Regions from separate parts of the Devosia sp. 2618 genome, predicted to be linked through region 3. Evidence: riboswitches for the same ligand, from Rfam matches in the RefSeq annotation. Region 3 holds a riboswitch; each other region holds the start of a gene.
The links. Region 3 has a riboswitch for cobalamin ahead of ABIE28_RS13015 (CbtB domain-containing protein). Riboswitches for the same ligand answer to the same signal wherever they lie in the genome.

Region 1: it holds a riboswitch for cobalamin, as region 3 does, so the genes downstream of both, ABIE28_RS12390 (ribonucleoside-diphosphate reductase subunit alpha) here and ABIE28_RS13015 (CbtB domain-containing protein) in region 3, are expected to answer to the same signal.
Region 2: it holds a riboswitch for cobalamin, as region 3 does, so the genes downstream of both, ABIE28_RS05840 ((2Fe-2S) ferredoxin domain-containing protein) here and ABIE28_RS13015 (CbtB domain-containing protein) in region 3, are expected to answer to the same signal.

Annotation. Positions count from the first base shown of each region.
Region 1 is NZ_JBEPOO010000001.1:2,463,070-2,465,290, reverse strand. Features, by position in the region: cobalamin riboswitch at 183-370, opposite strand; cobalamin riboswitch at 485-639, shown strand; gene ABIE28_RS12390 (ribonucleoside-diphosphate reductase subunit alpha) at 752-2,221, shown strand, end outside.
Region 2 is NZ_JBEPOO010000001.1:1,165,714-1,167,934, forward strand. Features, by position in the region: gene ABIE28_RS05835 (ABC transporter substrate-binding protein) at 1-125, opposite strand, end outside; gene ABIE28_RS05840 ((2Fe-2S) ferredoxin domain-containing protein) at 122-910, opposite strand; cobalamin riboswitch at 1,109-1,316, opposite strand; gene ABIE28_RS05845 (DUF1349 domain-containing protein) at 1,440-2,006, opposite strand; tRNA gene ABIE28_RS05850 (tRNA-Tyr) at 2,199-2,221, opposite strand, start outside.
Region 3 is NZ_JBEPOO010000001.1:2,590,608-2,592,828, reverse strand. Features, by position in the region: gene ABIE28_RS13020 (hypothetical protein) at 49-744, shown strand; cobalamin riboswitch at 780-1,026, shown strand; gene ABIE28_RS13015 (CbtB domain-containing protein) at 1,063-1,248, shown strand; gene ABIE28_RS13010 (CbtA family protein) at 1,351-2,094, shown strand; gene cobW (cobalamin biosynthesis protein CobW) at 2,091-2,221, shown strand, end outside.

The DNA of each region.
Region 1 (2,221 bases), 130 kb from region 3:
ATGCAAAATGGTGCGCCCACCGGCAGACCGGAACGGTCGCCATGGCCGGGTCGCGGAAAAAGCGGAAAAGCGGGCTGAACAGGCGTCAGAAGTGACGCATTCGCCTTGGGCTTGTGGCTGCAATCGGCGGCAAGAAAATCGTCATGGCATGTCCTCGACCAGTCCACCCGACCGGCGTGATTGGAGTGTTCAATCCCAAGGTAGGTCTCCTGGCTCGCGGGATTGGCCGAACATCCGCCTTCCCGGTTTGCACCAGTGGCATGTGGATATCCGTCACCGCCTACAGTTGCGGGGGCAGCTCCGGACTAGGCATGAGCCGCACCGGATTCCCTGTTATCCTCTTGCGAGGACCATGGGCAGGCTGAAGATGCACGGCAAAGCGACGGCTGTCAATTGGGATATAAAGATATCGTTATATCCCCGCTGTCCACATGGACTGGAAAATTGCTCAGCAAGGCATTGACGCGAATCTAGAATAGGACCACTACATCTAGTGTGTCGTGGTCATCCGGGTCGCAAGGACGGGTGATAATAGGGAAGCTGGTGCGGGGTTCATCCTCCAGTCCAGCGCTGCCCCCGCAACTGTGAAAGCGTGCTTCAGCACGCCAGCCAGATACCTGCCACGACAGGTTTATTCGTCCACGGGCGGGGTGTCCCATTTGGTCGCGAAGCACAGGCTTGGCCGCTTGGTCACGTCCTCGCGCGCGCCCCTTCTGTACCCCGCCATCCACCTACGGGGTCCTGGGGTCCAATGACTGAACTCGATATTGCAAGCCGTGCCGACGATGGTGTCGCACCCGCCTATCACGACGCCGACGACCGCCGTGTCGCCGCCGAGCCCGGCTTCTCGCTGATCAAGCGCAATGGCCGCAGCGTCCCCTTTGACTCTTCCAAGATCGGCGTGGCGCTGACCAAGGCGTTTCTGGCCGTGGAAGGCAACAAGGCCGCCGCATCGCGCCGCGTGCACGAGATCGTCGAACAGCTGACCACCGAAGTCGTGACCGCTTTGACCCGCCGCGCCAAGGATGGCCGCGTTTTTCACATCGAAGACGTGCAGGACCAGGTCGAGCTGGCGCTGATGCGCGGCGAGCACCAGAAGGTTGCGCGCTCCTATGTGCTCTATCGCGAAGAACATGCCCGCGCTCGCGCTGCTGCCACCAAGCCCGTCGAAACCAGCGCCACCAGCCTGACCATGACGCTCGACAATGGTAGCCGCGTGCCGCTCGATGAAGCGCGTCTGGCCACCGTCGTCACCGAAGCCTGTGCCGGCCTTGAAGGCGCGCAGCCCGAAGTCATCCTCGAAGAAACCCGCCGCAATCTCTATGACGGCATTTCGCTCGACGAGCTGGCGCTGGCGCCGATCTTGGCCGCCCGCACGCTGGTCGAAACCGAGCCAAGCTATGCGTTCGTTTCGGCGCGCCTGCTGCTGGACAAGCTGCGCCGCGAAGCGCTGAGCTATGTCTCGGGCCGCACCGAACTGGCAACTCAGGCCGACATGGCGACCCGCTATGCCGAATACTTCCCGCAATACCTGGCCAAGGGCATTGCAGCCGAACTGATCGACCCCGAACTGGCCCGCTTCGACGTGGCGCGCATCGCCGCCGCCATCAAGCCGGAGCGCGACACCCAGTTCCAGTATCTGGGCCTCCAGACGCTCTATGACCGCTATTTCCTGCATGTCGACCGGGCGGTGTTCGAGCTGCCGCAGGCCTTCTTCATGCGCGTCGCCATGGGCCTCGCCATCCGAGAAATCGACCGCGAAGCGCGCGCCATCGAGTTCTACAACCTGCTGTCGAGCTTCAACTTCATGGCCTCGACGCCAACGCTGTTCAACTCGGGCACGCTGCGCCCGCAGCTGAGCTCCTGCTTCCTGACGACGGTGGCCGACGACCTCGACGGCATCTTCAAGGCGGTCAAGGACAACGCCCTGCTGGCAAAATATTCCGGCGGTCTGGGCAATGACTGGACGCCCGTGCGCGGCCTCGGCGCCCACATCAAGGGCACCAACGGCGAGAGCCAGGGCGTCGTACCCTTCCTCAAGGTTGCCAACGACACCGCCATCGCCGTCAATCAGGGCGGCAAGCGCAAGGGCGCGGTCTGCGCCTATCTCGAAACCTGGCATGTCGACATCGAAGAATTCCTCGACCTGCGCAAGAATACCGGTGACGACCGCCGCCGCACCCACGACATGAACACCGCCAACTGGGTGCCGGACCTGTTC
Region 2 (2,221 bases), 1.4 Mb from region 3:
GGGTTCATCGTGCCGATGTCAAACGAGGTGACGATGCGTAACGGCGCTGGATCAGACTGCGCGGTGGCAGCCGAGACCGCTAAGGCGCTGGCCAGCAGGGCGAGTGTGAGACGCTTGAAAATCATGAATTGTCCTTGGTGGAAAGGGCAGGTTGGCGTGCGGCCTTGGCCGTATGAATGAGGAGGTCGTGGGCGGTCTGGCCCTGGACCAGAACTTCCGAAACGAAGCGGGCGAGGGCTGTTTTGTCGGCCAGGCGATACCATTCGCCCTTGGGATAAAGGGCGACCATCGGGCCTTGATTGCAGGGGAACAGGCAGCCGGTGCGGGCGGTGAGGCATTGAGAGGCAATGCCCTGTCTGTTGGTCTCGTCCTTGAGGGCATGCAGGAGCGAGGCAGCGTCGCGGTAGTGGCAGCGCGGGCCGGTGCAGACCAGCAGGTGGTGTCGAAAATCGGGTGGGTTCTGCCAGCCAGGTTTGCCCAGCGATGGTTTTGCCTTGGCGACGGGCGTGGCGTTGTCGGCGTTTTCAAGCGCCGTCGTCACGAAATGACTGAGCAGTGCCGGGTCATCGCTGGCTTCGCTGCCAACGGACAAGGTGACATCGTCGTTGCCGGGCAGAAGGCTCCAAGTGGCGAGCGCGCCAGGGAGCCAGGCGATCAGGCTTTCGGGGAAAGGCAGGCCAATCGGCTGGACGAGAATGGACGTATGCCCCTCATCGCGCAGGGCGTCGAGGGCCTGCGGCAGGTTCTGGTCGGTGCCTTCGAGGCGAACGAGACGGCTGGGCAGGGCGGTGGCTGCGGCAAGTCCGTTCGCCACCGTCGCAAAACGGCGAGCACTCAGATTGGCCAGCGAGATGACAAAGAGAATGGCGTCAGGCTGCATGACACGCCCCAATGCAGGACGCATGATCATGTGGATACGCCATTGGGTGGTGCCCAATGTTCATAATCAAAACTCCGCTCAAGCCGGTTAGGATCGGCTTTGGCGGGCGGGGTGTGCGCGCGCCGATAACCCCGTTGTCGGAACGGACAGGTTAGGCGCAAATGGCAGATAGGATGCTGGCGTGGCCGCAGTCATGACGTGTCCCCTGCCAGAACACCTCGTCTGGCTGCTTGGTATTGTGCTTGGGCAGGTCTCCTGGCTCACGGCTCTGATGCGGTTGCAGCCTTCCCAATCCTAAAAGGACCAGTGGCGATAGCAATCGCTTGCCGCTTACAGTTGCGAGGGCAGCCTCGGTTTTGGCCCCTGATGGGTAATCCGCACCGTGTTCCCTTTTAATCCGCGCGTCATGGCGGAACCGAAAGCTCGCGCAAGTTGGGGTGATTCTGGATGGGGATCAAGGCGCAGGTGTCGGCGTTGTGTCGCGGGGGCGCGTTGCGCCAACACTCTTGCTGCGTTTGCTGGTAAGACAGTGGCTAAGCTGGAGTTGGTGGCAGAAAACCTAGTCGTCATGCAGCCGCTTTTCGATTGGCTCGCCGATCCGGAAATTGTTGAACTGCACGTCTAGGCCAGCGCGGGTTGGGGAGCAGCACATCATGCCGGCTTGGACGACTTGGGGCATCGCCAGGTATGCGAGGCGGGCCATGCGCCATTGGCCGGTTTCGGCCTGTAATTGGACGCGCAGGGCTGTGCCGTGCCGCGTGACGCGGATGTTCAGGCCGTCGCGGAATGCGTTGGGCAGGGAGAGCATCGACCAATCGGATTGGTCATCGCGCGTTACCACGGTGCTGAAATGGAGCTCACCATCGGTATATTCGATGCCGGCCTTGATCCAGTTCTTGCCGTCGACGCGGACCATCAGGCCGGCCTGATCATAGAGTGCCGTGTAGTCGGCCTTGAATGTGACTGACATGGTGAAATCGCCGGACACTTCATCGTGGTAGAAGTGACCGTTGTCGTGCAGGAAATCGTAGAACGTGTTGTTCCAGAAATCCGTCTCCAGCGCGGTCCGAACAGCTAGCCCCTCACCATTTTCGGTCCAGTGAAGCGGCTCGTTGATCCAGCGCATAGTGGTTCTCCGTCAGTGCTGGAGACTACCCTATGGTCACGTTGGCAGTTTGGCTAGATTGCGCTAGGCCCTGCGTCGTCGATCGGACCATAGAAACGGACGTAGCGGAAGCGCCCACGAATGAGCCTGTCTAACTATGTCTTTGGGGGAGGCCCGGATGCTTTGGCCGCTGGGCCTGTCCGGAAAGGGCGATGGTGGAGGGGACTGGATTCGAA
Region 3 (2,221 bases):
CCAAAACCGGTTCTTCCTACCGAGCCCGATTGCGGCAACGACCATTTGATGGCAGATTTCGCCGCCGTCGGCCATTGGCGCCAGGTCGATGGCGTCGGCGATGTAGCGCCCGCCTCAAGGAGTTCGGCCATGTTGCTGCGTATGTCTGCCATTGTCGTCTGTGCTGCCCTTGCATCCCCGGCCTTTGCCCAGGACCCATCGACCTTTGCCTGCGATGGCGTGTTTGGCCGCGATAGTTCCGAAGCGCTGCTGATCAAGACCTATGGCAAGGAAAACGTCGTCACCGGCAATGTCGATGGCCCTGAGGGCACCACCATTCTCGCCACTACCGTCTTCCCCAATGATCCGCAAAAGACCATGGAATTTGGCTGGTGGGACGAAACCAATCTGACCGACCTGAGCTACGCTGATCTGTCGCCGTCCATGGAAGGACCGCAGGGCGTGCGCGTCGGCATGAGCGTCGAGGATGTGGTTGCCATCAACCAGGCGCCCTTCACCATTGGCGGCTTCTGGTGGGATTATGGCGGCTACGCCAGTATCGAAGACGGCACGCTCGCCCACGTCGAGGGCAATTGCTACATTTCGCTGCGCTTCGCCCCCACCAATGAAGACACCGATGATCTCGATGTGAACCCTGTATCCGGGGAAGTCTCCATCCCCACCAGCGAGCCGCTGCTCAAGGATCTGGCCGTTCAGGTCCAGGTGCTCAGCATCAGCTATGAAGGCCCCGAAGGCGACGAGTAACCGCAGGGCGGATTGACCGCCCTCAAGGGGCGGCGTACATGTCAAACTGTATTGGTTCCCCGCGTCCGTAGCGGCAAGGGGATACCCGGACCGACGATTTTTCGTTGGGAAGGAAAGGGAACACGGTGAGGCGTACCCATTAGGGACCAACTCCGTGGCTGCCCCCGCAACTGTATGCGGTGCGCGCTCTCACTATGCCACTGGTGGCCGAAAGGCTGCTGGGAAGGCGAGGGCGCTGTCTCCACCGCAAGCCAGGAGACCTGCCAATACAAACGCCGGGCGTAAAGCCCATCTGTTCCGCGCACGGAGGGTGCTGCTATGAATGCAACGACTAAAGCGACGACTGCCACTCAGTCACTCTCGATTTCCCAACGCGTTGTTGCCGGTTCGCTGGCGCTGCTGCTCGGTCTGACCCTGCTGGTCGGCACTGGCTTTGCTGGCGATTTCCGCCTGCATAATGGCGCACACGACACCCGTCATGCCATGGGCTTTCCCTGCCACTAAGGCAGGGTCCGGAGCGCTTCCAGCAAAAGTGGGAACCGGTTTGCTCCTCGGACTTGATCCGAGGATCGGAAGCGCGACCACCAGGAAATCGAGAGAAACATCATGATCCGCAATCTGTTTGCCGCTGCGCTTATCGCAGCGCTATCGGCTGGCCTTTTGACCGCCGTCATCCAGCATTTCCGCGTCACGCCCCTCATTCTCCACGCCGAAACCTTTGAAGGTGAAGGCGGCGGTCATAGCCACGGCGAAGAAGCCGTCGCGCAGGACCACACCCACGACGCCATCGCCACCCTTGAGGAAGAGCCCGAAGAATGGGCCCCCGCCGATGGCTTTGAGCGCACCGCTTATACCACGCTCGCCACCGTCCTCGCCGCCGCCGGCTTCGCGCTGGTCATCGGCGCCGTCTCGATGTTCGCTAATATTCCGATCACCTTCGCCAACGGCTACCTCTGGGGCATTGCCGGCTTCCTCGCCTTCTCGCTGGCCCCGGCCTATGGCCTCGCGCCCGAATTGCCGGGCATGCCGGCCGCCGAAGTCTTCCCGCGCCAGCTCTGGTGGGTCGGTACGGCGCTCGCCACGGGTGGCGCCATCCTGCTGCTCGCCAAAACCCGCGCCGGCTGGGCCTTTGCGGTTGCTGCAGCACTGGTCATTGCGCCCCACATCATCGGCGCACCGATCGGCCCCGATGAGCCAAGCGCCGTGCCAGCCCATCTCGCCACCGAATTTGCCGCCATCACCCTGGGCACGTCCGCCGTGTTCTGGCTGGTGCTCGGCACTCTGTTCGGCAAACTGAACGACGTGTTCGCGCGCAATCGCGTCACCGCAACGGCCGGAGTGCCCGCATGACCGCCAAGATCCCAACCACCGTCATCACCGGCTTTCTCGGCGCCGGTAAAACCACCCTCGTGCGCCATCTTCTGGCGCACGCCCCCAAGGGCAAGCGCATCGCGCTGATCATCAACGAGTTTGGTGA